DNA from 4 places in the Sphingobacterium sp. xlx-130 genome. Region 1 is predicted to be linked to each of the others. Evidence: riboswitches for the same ligand, from Rfam matches in the RefSeq annotation. Region 1 holds a riboswitch; each other region holds the start of a gene.
What was found. A riboswitch is a leader RNA that binds a small molecule or an ion and turns the genes downstream of it on or off. The one in region 1 is predicted to bind S-adenosylmethionine.
Positions count from the first base shown of each region.

Region 2: it holds a riboswitch for S-adenosylmethionine, as region 1 does, so the genes downstream of both, G7B18_RS04865 (5-oxoprolinase) here and metE (5-methyltetrahydropteroyltriglutamate--homocysteine S-methyltransferase) in region 1, are expected to answer to the same signal.
Region 3: it holds a riboswitch for S-adenosylmethionine, as region 1 does, so the genes downstream of both, G7B18_RS05600 (O-acetylhomoserine aminocarboxypropyltransferase/cysteine synthase family protein) here and metE (5-methyltetrahydropteroyltriglutamate--homocysteine S-methyltransferase) in region 1, are expected to answer to the same signal.
Region 4: it holds a riboswitch for S-adenosylmethionine, as region 1 does, so the genes downstream of both, G7B18_RS14630 (methylenetetrahydrofolate reductase) here and metE (5-methyltetrahydropteroyltriglutamate--homocysteine S-methyltransferase) in region 1, are expected to answer to the same signal.

Region 1 is NZ_WFKN01000005.1:200,336-203,468, reverse strand. Features, by position in the region: gene metE (5-methyltetrahydropteroyltriglutamate--homocysteine S-methyltransferase) at 1-1,891, opposite strand, end outside; SAM riboswitch class I at 1,964-2,067, opposite strand; gene G7B18_RS09680 (response regulator transcription factor) at 2,152-2,838, opposite strand; gene G7B18_RS09675 (sensor histidine kinase) at 2,854-3,133, opposite strand, start outside.
Region 2 is NZ_WFKN01000003.1:355,469-358,601, reverse strand. Features, by position in the region: gene G7B18_RS04875 (DUF937 domain-containing protein) at 1-205, opposite strand, end outside; gene G7B18_RS04870 (DUF2891 domain-containing protein) at 273-1,391, shown strand; gene G7B18_RS04865 (5-oxoprolinase) at 1,426-1,704, opposite strand; SAM-I-IV-variant riboswitch at 1,772-1,865, opposite strand; gene htpG (molecular chaperone HtpG) at 2,273-3,133, shown strand, end outside.
Region 3 is NZ_WFKN01000003.1:526,513-529,645, forward strand. Features, by position in the region: gene clpX (ATP-dependent Clp protease ATP-binding subunit ClpX) at 1-339, shown strand, start outside; gene G7B18_RS05595 (AMP nucleosidase) at 398-1,213, shown strand; SAM riboswitch class I at 1,340-1,454, shown strand; gene G7B18_RS05600 (O-acetylhomoserine aminocarboxypropyltransferase/cysteine synthase family protein) at 1,698-3,005, shown strand; gene G7B18_RS05605 (homoserine dehydrogenase) at 3,049-3,133, shown strand, end outside.
Region 4 is NZ_WFKN01000008.1:164,394-167,526, reverse strand. Features, by position in the region: gene G7B18_RS14635 (protein O-mannosyl-transferase family) at 1-239, opposite strand, end outside; gene G7B18_RS14630 (methylenetetrahydrofolate reductase) at 429-1,385, opposite strand; SAM riboswitch class I at 1,436-1,539, opposite strand; gene rimM (ribosome maturation factor RimM) at 1,590-2,114, opposite strand; gene G7B18_RS14620 (30S ribosomal protein S16) at 2,340-2,861, opposite strand; gene G7B18_RS14615 (UvrD-helicase domain-containing protein) at 3,118-3,133, shown strand, end outside.

The DNA of each region.
Region 1 (3,133 bases):
GTTGATCAGCTTTACGTAAAGGAAGTCCTTCACGGATTGCTGGTTCATCGATCTGAATAATTTTTATTCCTGCTTTTTCCAATGCCTGTACTTCATCTAAGATCGCGAGAGCAATCTGATAGGTCGTCGTTTCACGAGGTTGGTCATTACGAACGAAAGACCATTGAAGGATCGTTACAGGTCCTGTCAACATACCCTTTACTGGACGGTCTGTCAATGATTGTGCATAAGAGGACCAACGTACTGTCATATCAGCTGGACGATATACGTCTCCGTAAATTACAGGTGGCTTAACACAACGAGAACCATAAGATTGAACCCATCCGTATTGTGTAAATGCATATCCCGCTAACTGTTCTCCGAAATATTCAACCATATCATTACGCTCGAATTCTCCGTGTACTAATACATCAATGTCTAATTGCTCTTGAAGACGGATGGTGCTTTCTGTTTCTTCGGCAATAGCTTTGTCATATTCTGCTTGTGTTATAAGACCTTTTTTCAAATCAGCTCGCCATTTACGAACATCTTTGGTCTGAGGGAATGATCCAATAGTGGTAGTAGCAAACGCTGGTAGGTTGAATTTCGCTTGTTGAGCTATCTTACGTGCTGCAAAAGAAGATGTGCGACGAGCGTCATCATCCGTAATGTTATTAACACGTTCTTTTACTTCAGGTTTATGAATTAATGGAGATGTACGACGGCTTTCGGCCGCAGCTTTATTTGCTTCATAACGCTGTGCTGTAGTGGCGTCAATTTCGCCGTTCGCTAATATTGCTAGGTCTTTAACTTCTGCCAATTTTTGTTTAGCAAATGCAAGCCAGTTTTTAACTGCTGCCGGAAGTGTTTCTTCGTTTTTCTCGCTGTCCAAGTCAAATGGTACATGTAGTAATGACGAAGAAGTGCCTATCCATACTCTGTCTGAACCAAGCGTATTTACTGCTTGATGGATTTTGGTCAAAGATTTTTCGTAGTCGTTTTTCCAGATGTTACGTCCCTCGACAATTCCTAATGACAACGTCAAAGAGGAAGGAACTTTAGGTAGCACTGTGTCTAATTGGTTTTCTCCACGTACTAAGTCTAAATGTAATGCATGTACCGGAAGACTTAAGGCTAAATCTTCATTGTCTTTTAACGCTTCAAAGTAGGTTGTTGCGATTAATTTAGCACTTCCTGCTGCAGCATTTAATCTTGCGAATACTGAGGTGTATAATGCTTTTGTTTTTGCGTCGATGTCCAAAGCCAGGTAAGGCTCGTCAATTTGGATATACTTAGCTCCAGCTTCGGCTAATTTTGATAAAATTTGCTCGTAAACAGGAAGTAGGTTCTCAATTAAATCAATACGTTCGAATCCAGCCTCTTTCTCTTTACCGATCAATAGATAGGTGATAGGGCCAATAATAACAGGCTTAGTCTCTATTCCAGCAGCTTTCGCTTCGTTGTATTCGTTTAAGAATTTTTCTGAATTCAGCTTAAATGTTTGGTTTTTGGTGAACTCAGGTACCATATAGTGGTAGTTTGTATCAAACCATTTTGTCATTTCAGAAGCGGTTACATCGATTCCATCCTGTTGGAATCCACGAGCCATAGCAAAGTAAAGATCTAAACTATAGTTATTATCGATTTTGCTTAGCAAAGAAGTGTAACGGGCCGGTATTGCACCCACTGTTAAAGAAAGGTCTAGTACTTGATCGTAAAAAGAAAAATCATTGGATGGAATGAGGTCGATGCCGGCATCTTTTTGTGTTTTCCAGTTCGCTTCACGGATTTCCTTAGCTGTTTGTAATAGTTCTTCCGCGGAAATTTTCTTAGCCCAATATGCTTCGTTAGCTTTTTTTAATTCGCGGAAAGGTCCCACTCTTGGGTAACCTAAGTTGTTGGTAATTAACATACTATTTTCCTTTTAAATTGTTTTAATAAAAAAATAATGCTGTAAAGAGAGAGTTCTTGGATCAGAAACTTCGGCTTATCTTTTCCGCCAGCTGGCGGATAGAATTTAGCACCTTGTCAAGAGACAGGTTGCTAAGGCTTCATCGGGTCTAGTCCCTCTGCCTTTCTCTATAAGCGATGCTAAGGTATGGAGAAGAATTGAAATTACAAAGAAAAAAAAGGAGAACTTACAAATCTCCTTTTTTCTTTCTGTATTTGGTATTAGCTTACGAGTAGTTTATAACCTTTACCATGTACGTTGACTATCTCGACATTTGGGTCTTCTTTTAGGTATTTTCTCAATTTACTTAAGAAAACATCCATACTACGTCCTGTAAAGTAGTTATCATCATGCCATATTTTAATAAGAGCTTCTTCTCTTGTCAAAACGTCATTTTTCTTTAGACACAAGAGACGTAGTAATTCAGCCTCTTTGGTAGAAAGTTTTTGTTGTTGTCCCTTATAGGATATAACTTGGCTGGTATAGTCAAAGAAATACCCACCAATTTCGAATTTATCAGCTAAATCCTCATCTTTGTCTTTGGAGACGCGTTTTAGTAGCGCATTTATACGTAATAGTAACTCTTCGACGCGAAAAGGTTTAGTGATGTAATCATCTCCGCCTAGTTCGAAGGCTTGCGTTTTGTCCTCCATCATTCCTTTTGCAGTAGCAAAAATGATAGGAACTGTCTGATTTATTTTTCGGATTTCTTTTCCTAGTGTGAAGCCATCTTTTTTGGGCATCATCACATCAAATATACATAAATCAAAATTATCTTTTTTAAACTGTTCTAATGCCTGCTCTCCGTCTTGAGAAAGGACTACTTCATATTTGCCTTTAAGTTCAAGATAGTCTTTTAAGAGTTCGCCTAAATTAGGATCGTCCTCTGCTAATAATATTTTTTGCATAGTAGTCTGTATTTATCAATTGTTGGATTCCCCTGTCTTAAGAGGTAATGTTATCTCAAAGGTCGTGCCTTTATCCTTTTCGCTCTTTACTTGTATCTTACCATCAAGTCTTTTGACTATGTCATGTACGTAGCTCAACCCTAGACCAAACCCTTTTACGTTGTGTAGATTGCCTGTGGGTATACGATAGAACTGGTCAAATATTTTCTCCTGTTGTTCTTTGTTCATACCCATTCCTTTGTCAGAGATTGATATCACAATGTTTCCTTTAGAATTAGATGTTTTTACGTGTATA
Region 2 (3,133 bases), on a different contig from region 1:
CTCCACTATGTTGATCTAATGCTTTATTGATTCCCGCTTCTTTGGAAGGGTCTTTTTTTGCATTATAGTTTAATGCAGCAATCATTAAAGGTACGGCAGCAGCGACGAGCCATTTTGCCTTGCTTTCTTCAATATTCAATAAATTTGCGATTGAAGAAATGGCTTTCGAGCCGATGCCTCCTGTGACTAAGTCTGTTATGTTCATGACTTGATAGTTTAATGTAATTATGATAATTTTAGAACAATCTATTAAAGCTAAATAAAAATACGAAATGAAAATCAAACTATGGATGCCTTTGGCTCTTGTCTGCAGTATTTCTTTTTCGAATTGTAGTAATAATTCTGCAAGGAAGGAACCAATGGATACGAAGGAGGAGGCAGCACACATTAGCCTGACGAAAGAACAGGCTGCTCAAATTTTTTTATTGCCTATCCACTGTCTTGAAGTGGAGTACCCGAATAAGCTAGGACAGGTATTGGGGTCTAGCGACGACTTAAAATCGCCTAAGCAGCTGCGTCCAATATTTTATGGCTGTTTTGACTGGCATTCGTCGGTACATGGCTATTGGTCTATTGTGGAGCTCCTGCAAAAATACCCAGATCTGGATAAGGACGGAAAAATCCGTTCTATTTTGAATCAACATATCACTCCGGAAAATGTAGCCGTGGAATTGGCTTTTTTTAAGGATAAAAACAATACCAGTTTCGAACGTACATATGGATGGGCTTGGTTGTTTAAACTCCAGGAAAGCCTGTCGCAATGGAAAGAGAATACCGACGCGCAGCGATGGAAATCAAATTTACAGCCTTTGGTAGACCTATTGGTCGATAGGTACAAAGAGTACCTGCCTAAATTGGTCTATCCTATCCGTGCCGGACAGCATGATAACTCGGCTTTTGGATTGTCACTGTCATTGGATTATGCCCGTTCGGTAGGGGATAAAGCTTTTGAATCGGTATTGAAAGAGCATGGCACACGGCTTTTTCTAAATGACGTGAATTGTAATCTAGCCTATGAGCCGAGTGGTTATGACTTCTTATCACCTTGTCTAGAGGAAGCATATTTAATGAGTAAGATCCTAGATGAGCAATCGTATAGCGGTTGGCTTAAAAAATTTATGCCTAGTCTATTTGAGCCGGGATTCAGCCTGTCTGCAGCTGTAGTTAAAGATCGTACAGACGGCAAGCTCGTCCACCTGGATGGATTGAACTACAGCCGTGCCGCTTGTCTGTACGGAATTGCCAAGGCTATTCCTCAAGTGTCGCATTTGAATAAAATAGCAAATGAGCACATCGCCTTTTCGTTGCCCAATCTGTCTGCACAAGATGATTATATGGGGTCGCACTGGTTGGGTACTTTTGCGCTGTACGCTATAGCACATGCCCATTAGTCCCCAAGGGTGAAAACACATTGATCCCGATCAATTACGATTTAGAATCGCAACTGATCGGGATCAATGTGTTTTCGACAAGCTTTACCGGTACCGATAGAATACTGGTAAAGCCATCGTTTTTGGTCACGATGTGGGACAAATCAACTCCTTTTTTGGAGAAAGCCGATATGATGGCCGTACGGAATGTCGCTCTTGAAGAACCCCAGCCTTGACTTTTTATAGTTTCATTATTGAGATGGATAAGCTCTTCGGTGGAGTAGTGTGCAAACTTCTCTAATAAGTGTTGATAGAATGATATTGATGTTGCCATACAATTTAAAAATTTATTTGTTAAACCATAAATTGTATCCAGAAATCGGTAGGAAAAATAAGCGTTTTTAAGACGTTTATTTTGGTTGTAAACCCGTATTATTTTACCACCGCGGTGACTACACTCGGTTGGTATTGCTTTTGCAATTCTGAATACGCTACAAATTTAGTAGACTTTTTGATAAAAACAAAGAGAACCTTTCATTTTCTGCTTTTGTTTTTATACCAATGTTTCGTCATAGGATATTAGTAGTTACTTTAGCCGTGTATTCTTCTAACTTTACTGTGGTTTTATAGAGCTATAATAGAGGGTTTGTAGAGGGTTAATAGAGGTAAATCTCTATAAACCCTCTATTTCATCTCAGTTAAATACCTAATTGGACAGAAGGAGATATACCGTTGTCTTAAACCTATATATAAGGAGGTGATAATGTATAATTGAAAGAGATAAGAGTGACAGAATTTTAGTGCTTTTCTTATGTTATTCTGACATTCTGTCTTAAAGTCAACTTTGGAACAGGCCTTGATAAGTTTATTGTGATAATAAAAAGTTAAATAGTAAAATACATATGCAAGAAAAAGGTAGTATCTCGATCCACACCGAGAATATTTTTCCGGTGATCAAAAAGTTTTTATATTCTGATAACGAGATTTTCTTAAGAGAATTGGTGTCTAATGCTGTGGATGCCTCTCAGAAAATTAAACGGTTATCTTCGCTAGGTCAGTTCAATGGTGAAGTAGGTGAGCTAGTTGTTGATGTGAAATTTGATGAAGCAGCTAAAACTATTACGATATCGGACAACGGTATTGGTATGACTGCGGAAGAGATCAAAAAATACATCAACCAGATTGCATTTTCAGGTGCTACTGAGTTCATGGAGAAATTTAAAGAGGCCAACGATGCGAATGAAATCATTGGGCGTTTTGGTTTAGGTTTCTATTCGGCATTTATGGTTGCAGATAAGGTGGAGATTGACTCTTTGTCTTACCAAGATGGCGCTGAACCAGCACACTGGACCTGTGATGGTAGTACTTCATACGAGATTTCGGAAGGTACGCGTACGACACGTGGAACAGACATTATTCTACATATCAATGCGGATTCCGAGGAATTCTTAAATAAGTTTAAGTTGCAGCAGATCCTGGATAAGTATGCCAAGTTCTTGCCTGTTCCTATTCGTTTCGGTACAAAAACTACATCGGAGCCAGATGGTGAAGACGAAGAGGGTAAACCTAAATACAAATCGATTGAAGTTGATAACTTTATTAACAATACAAATCCAGCTTGGACGAAGTCTCCTTCGGAACTGACAGATGAAGATTATCTTTCTTTTTACCGCGAGTTGTATCCGCAGTCAATGGATGAACCTTTATTCTGGATCCATCTGAATGTCGATTATCCATTCAACCTGACAGGTATCCTTTATTTC
Region 3 (3,133 bases), on a different contig from region 1:
GTATTAACGCATTTGAATCCGCTTGATAAAGAAACTTTATTAAGTATCCTCACAGAACCTAAAAATGCGTTGATAAAACAATACGTCAAGTTATTTGAGTACGAGGGAATAGAACTCAAATTTGACAAGGAGGTTTATAATTTTATCGTTGACAAAGCTTGGGACTTTAAGCTAGGCGCTAGAGGTCTACGAAGTATATGTGAGGCAATCATGCTCGATGCGATGTTCGAGATACCGACAAGCAAAGAAGAAAGTGAGGACACCACGCTACATATAACGCTCGATTATGCAAAGAAAAAATTTGCTAAATCAGATATCAAGAAATTGAAAGTAGCCTAATACAACGATCCCTCACCCATTCGGTGGGGGATTATTTTTTAATTAAAAACCACGGAACATGAAAAAAACTAAATCTGTAGAGACTCCAATAACACCTGGACTCAAATCAAAAGAAGATATTGTTTCAAATTGGTTGCCCCGTTACACAGGCAAACCTTTAGAAGAGTTTGGCGAATATATCCTCTTGACAAATTTCTCTAAATATGTTAAGATGTTCTCTGCTATGCATGAAGATGCCCCTGTTTACGGCGAAGACAAGGCCATGCAAGCATGCACCGCCAACGGGATAACCATCATCAACTTTGGCATGGGAAGCCCTATGGCTGCCACAGTAATGGATCTGTTATCGTCAATTAAACCCAAAGCTGTCCTATTTCTAGGAAAAACAGGTGGATTAAAAAAGAAAATTGCTGTGGGCGAATTAATACTGCCAATTGCTGCTATTCGGGGAGAAGGAACTTCAAATGATTATTTTCCACCAGAAGTGCCTTCCCTACCCGCATTCGCACTGCAAAAAGCAATATCCACTACAATTCGGGATCATGCCAGAGACTATTGGACAGGAACGGTTTATACTACAAATAGGCGGGTATGGGAGCACGATAAAGCTTTTAAAAAATACTTAAAGACTATACGTGTCATGGCCGTAGATATGGAGACCGCGACCATTTTCAGCGTGGGTTTTGCAAACAAAATCCCTACAGGAGCACTCTTACTCGTTTCGGATCAACCAATGATTCCAGAAGGCGTTAAAACAATTGAAAGCGATCTATCGGTTACCGCAAAGTTTGTCGAAACCCACTTAACTATTGGTATCGCCGCATTAAAGCAACTTATAAACAATGGACTAACAGTCAAGCACCTGAAGTTTTAAGGGCTTGACTACAACAGTTCGCAGAAACTTGTCCTATTTTTTTTGTTATTTAAAAGTTTGTATTATATTTGCTCTGCACTATCGATAGATAGTGTATCTAATCAACACCTTTCTAGTATAGGTCTTGGTTTATAAAGAAGCGGCGAGAGACTGGCTCAATGACCCGCTGGCAACCTTCAAAAAAGATTTGAAAAGGTGCCAATTCCTGTCCAAAGAAATAAATCTTTGGAGCATATAAATGAAAAAAGACGATGACATTAAATTTCACAAGACAATTAGCAATTGTTGCGAATAGTAAACCTACTCGCAAAATCTCCTTTTATACAACCAATATCAGTTGTATCTCTACCCGAATGCGCTAGTCGTCAGTATCTATTGCAGTCCCGAATAATAAGGTGATATGCAATTGACACTATAAATGACGACCAAAAACCAAATTTCTTTCGCATTTCCACATAATATCTTACAGCAAAAAAAAATAAAAATGGCTAATAATAAAAGTTTAAATTTCGAAACATTACAGGTGCATGCAGGACAAGAAGTAGATCCTACGACAGGATCCCGCGCGTTACCTATCTACCAAACCTCATCTTTTGTATTTGAAAATGCAGAACATGGAGCAAACCTATTTGCGTTGAAGCAGTTTGGAAATATTTACACCCGTATTATGAATCCTACGACCGACGTTTTCGAAAAAAGGATCGCAGCATTAGAAGGTGGTGTAGCAGCAGTAGCAGTAGCCTCAGGTCAAGCAGCGCAATTTATTGCACTAACAAATATTTTAGAAAGTGGAGAGAACTTCGTATCTAGCGCAAATCTTTATGGGGGTACCTATAACCAATTCAAAGTATCCTTCAAAAGACTGGGCATTGAGGCTAGGTTTGCAGCTAATACCGATGCCGAAAACATAGAAAAGTTAATAGACGATAAAACAAAAGCGATATACGTTGAGACAATTGGTAATCCGAGCTACAACATTCCTGATTTCGAAAAAATTGCTGCTGTAGCACGCAAATACGACTTGCCATTAATTGTAGACAATACTTTTGGAGCTGGTGGATATTTATTCAAACCACTTGAACATGGTGCCAACGTAGTCGTTGAATCAGCAACAAAATGGATCGGTGGACATGGTACAAGTATAGGAGGTGTGATCATCGATGGAGGTAACTATAACTGGGGGAATGGAAAATTCAAACAATTCTCCGAGCCATCTGAAGGATATCATGGTCTAGTATTCTCCGATGTATTCGGTGTAGACGGCCCCTTTGGAAACATCCAATTCGCGATTAGAGCCCGTGTAGAAGGACTGAGAGATTTCGGCCCGGCATTATCCCCTTTCAACTCATTTTTACTTGTGCAAGGATTAGAAACGTTATCCCTGCGTGTACAGCGTCATGTTGACAACACACAGGAAATAGCGCAATGGCTAGAAGCACACCCACAAGTAGAAGAAGTGAGCTATCCAGGGCTAAAAAGTCACCCTCATCACCTACTGGCTCAAAAGTATCTTAAAAATGGATATGGCGCTGTTCTCTCCTTCACCATAAAGGGTGGTGCACAGAAAGCAGATGAGTTTATAGACTCTTTAGAACTGATCAGTCACTTAGCAAATGTTGGTGATGCGAAGACATTAATTATACACCCTTCTGCGACAACGCACCAACAATTAAGTGCTGAAGCACAAAAGGCAGCAGGAGTTTACCCTGGATCACTACGCTTATCTGTAGGAATCGAGCATATTGACGATATAAAGGCAGATCTACAGCAAGCCTTTGACAAGATAAAATAACAAAAGAAATAGTAAAACTTAAATCACAGTATAAAAAAGGGAAATGAGTAAAAAGCTTACAATTGGTATGTTTGGGTTTGGTGTTGTAGGACAAGGGTTGTACGACATCATCAAAACCAAAAATCTCA
Region 4 (3,133 bases), on a different contig from region 1:
ACATTCATCCAAAAAGCAACTTTCGAGACATTACCCATTGCCAGATTCGAAAATAGGTTTTGAATAAGAAGAAACAATGGGGCGCCTGGCTGATGAACGACCTGTAGCTTATAGGCCGAGGCAATGAACTCCCCCGTATCCCACCAGCTATTAAACCGATCGGCCGTAGCGATATAAACCGCTGCGGCCACGAGACCACATAGCCAGCCGATCAAGTTATTTGCTTTGTTATAAGTCATCCGTGCATTAATTTAGATTATCAGTAAATAAATCTACATAACACGCTTCATAACAACCAATTGTTAACAAATTTTAACACAAATACAACGAAGCGAAGCAATCTACCCCCTGATAGGATAGATTGCTTCGCTCTTCAAATACAAACATATAAAATTAACAATCAACCATTGATCAATAATCCTTAACATTTACGCTAACTGTTCGACAATCCGCTTTGTGGGCCCAGGGCTGCTCATCGTATAAAAATGTAATACTGGAGCACCAAAATCTATCAATTCCCGACACATATTCACCATCCACTCCTGACTGACCTGATGCACATCTACATTAGTCTTACAAGCATCCACAGCATCACTCAACTCTTCTGGAATATCCAAATGAAATATCTTAGGCAAAGCTATCAGCTGCTTCTTTGAAGTCAAGGGCTTCAATCCTGGAATAATAGGCACATGAATACCATTGTCCCTACATTTAAGGACAAACTCTTTGTACTTATCAATATTATAGAACATCTGGGTCACGATAAATTCTGCTCCCATCTCCACTTTTTTCTTTAACCATTTGAAGTCCGTATTAAAGTTCGGCGACTCAAAGTGCTTTTCAGGATAGCCAGCTACACCAATACAAAAGTCCGTCTGTTCCGAGCTCTCTACATCTTCATGCAGGTAATGCCCCCCATTCATATCCTTTACTTGCTGTAATAGATCCGTAGCATAAGCATGTCCACCTGGCGTAGGAATGAAATCAGCGTCTCCCCTACGGGCATCTCCCCGTAACACCAAAACGTTGTCAATACCCAAGAAATTTAGATCTATCAATGCATTCTCTGTTTCCTCTTTGGTAAAACCACCACAGATAAGATGAGGTACAGCATCCACCTTATATTTATTCATTATTGCGGCGCATATCGCTACCGTTCCAGGGCGTTTACGATAGGCAACACGCTCTAACAAACCATTAGCATGTTCCTTATACAGGTAATCCTCCCGGTGATAAGTCACATCAATAAAAGGAGGGTTAAATTCCATTAACTCATCCATTGTATTAAAAATACTTTGGATCCCTTTGCCCTTAGCAGGCGGAAGAAGTTCAAACGAGAACAAAGTCTTCCCATCAGCCTGTTTAATATGGTCGATAATCTTCATACAATTGTTTTTAGGCTAAGAGAAAGCACACAAAGACCTTGTGATTCTGCAGCTTATCTTTTCCGCCAACTGGTGGATAGAATGTAGCACCTTGAACAGCGTCAGGTTGCTAAGGCTTCTTCGGGTCTATTCCCTCGGCCTTTCTCTATAAGCTCTGCTAATATCGGTGTTAAAAGTGGAAAGTAAAAATGAAAAAGTAAAAAATTACTCTTTGTACAGATCGACCAATCCCTCAGGAAGCTCTACTTCAATGATTTCTTCATCGGGATCAATCCCTAGAATCAAATCATCGGAGAGTGGAAACATCAATTCTTTACCATCGATATCTACCGTAGCTATAAACTGCTGCGGCATCTCCTGCACTTCAATAATTTCTCCGAGTTCACCATGCTCTTCGTCAATGACCAAGTACCCCACTAAATCTGTATACCGGAAATCATCTGGATCCCGTTCCGGCATCTTATCATTCGGCAGGTACATTTTTTTACGGACCAACACCTGCGCTTTATCAATATGATCTACATCTTCAAATGTAGCATATGCGGTACTGTTGTTATGAAGCTTGATCTGATCCACAAAATAAGGAACCAACTTCTTATTCACCTCTAAAAAGATAATCTCGAAGTCCAGTTCATTATAATCCTCAAATTCAAAAAACAATTGCACCTCCCCTTTGAGTCCTCTGGTTTTACTTACATATCCGATGTAAAAGCTTTCTTCTATGGTCATTCTATCAAATTAAAAGTCAAAAATAAAAATTAAAAAAGAAAAACTTTCATGATTCCAATGAATCATCAACGGAGATGAAAGTTCTTGATGGCCTATGGTCCGAACGAAGCGAGCTCATTGACTCCTTAAAAAACATGAAATGATCAATAAAATATACAGCTTCAGAAAAAAATGGTCGGCCCATAATATGAACCGACCATTTTTCTTTGAATACTTTATGAAAGATTAACCTTCAGTTTCTTCTGTGTTTTCAGCAGTTTCAGTTACTTCTTCAGCAACTTCTTCTACTGGTGCATTTTTTGCAGCTACAGCGGCAGCTTTTTCTTCTTTTTTCTTAGCCTCAGCTACTAAAGCTGCTTTTTTAGCTTCTTCTTTAGCATTTGCAAGACCAGATTTTTTACCTTCAATCTTAGCAGTGTTACCTTCAGCCCAGTTCGTAAAAAGCTCTTCAGCTTTAGCCTCATCAAAAGCTCCTTTTTTCACACCACCTTGCAAGTGTTTTTTGTACAACACACCTTTGTAAGAAAGGATAGCACGTGCTGTGTCTGTAGGTTGAGCACCTTTGTTCATCCAATCTAAAGCTTTTTCGAAATCTAAAACGATAGTTGCTGGATTAGTGTTTGGGTTGTAAGAACCTAAACGCTCGATGAATTTACCATCACGTGGTGCACGTGAGTCTGCTACTACTACGTGGTAAAAAGGTTTTCCTTTTTTACCATGTCTTTGCAATCTGATTTTAGTTGCCATGTTTAATTATTATTTATGTATTCAACATATCCCCCGTACTGTATGTAAGAGGGGACGCAAAGATAACAATAAAAAGTAAAAAATAAAAACCGAGCTTGCGAGTTCAACGAAGTTAATTAAAAAGACAAACTGATTTTTAATCACTTAATACTGCTATAGGCAAAAAGTCTACCCTCCAAAATAATTAGCTTATAGCCTATTGCTTATCGCTTAAAGTCTCTTTTGAATTTCCCATTTTTAATTTTTACTTTGTAGGATGAACAATGTCGCTC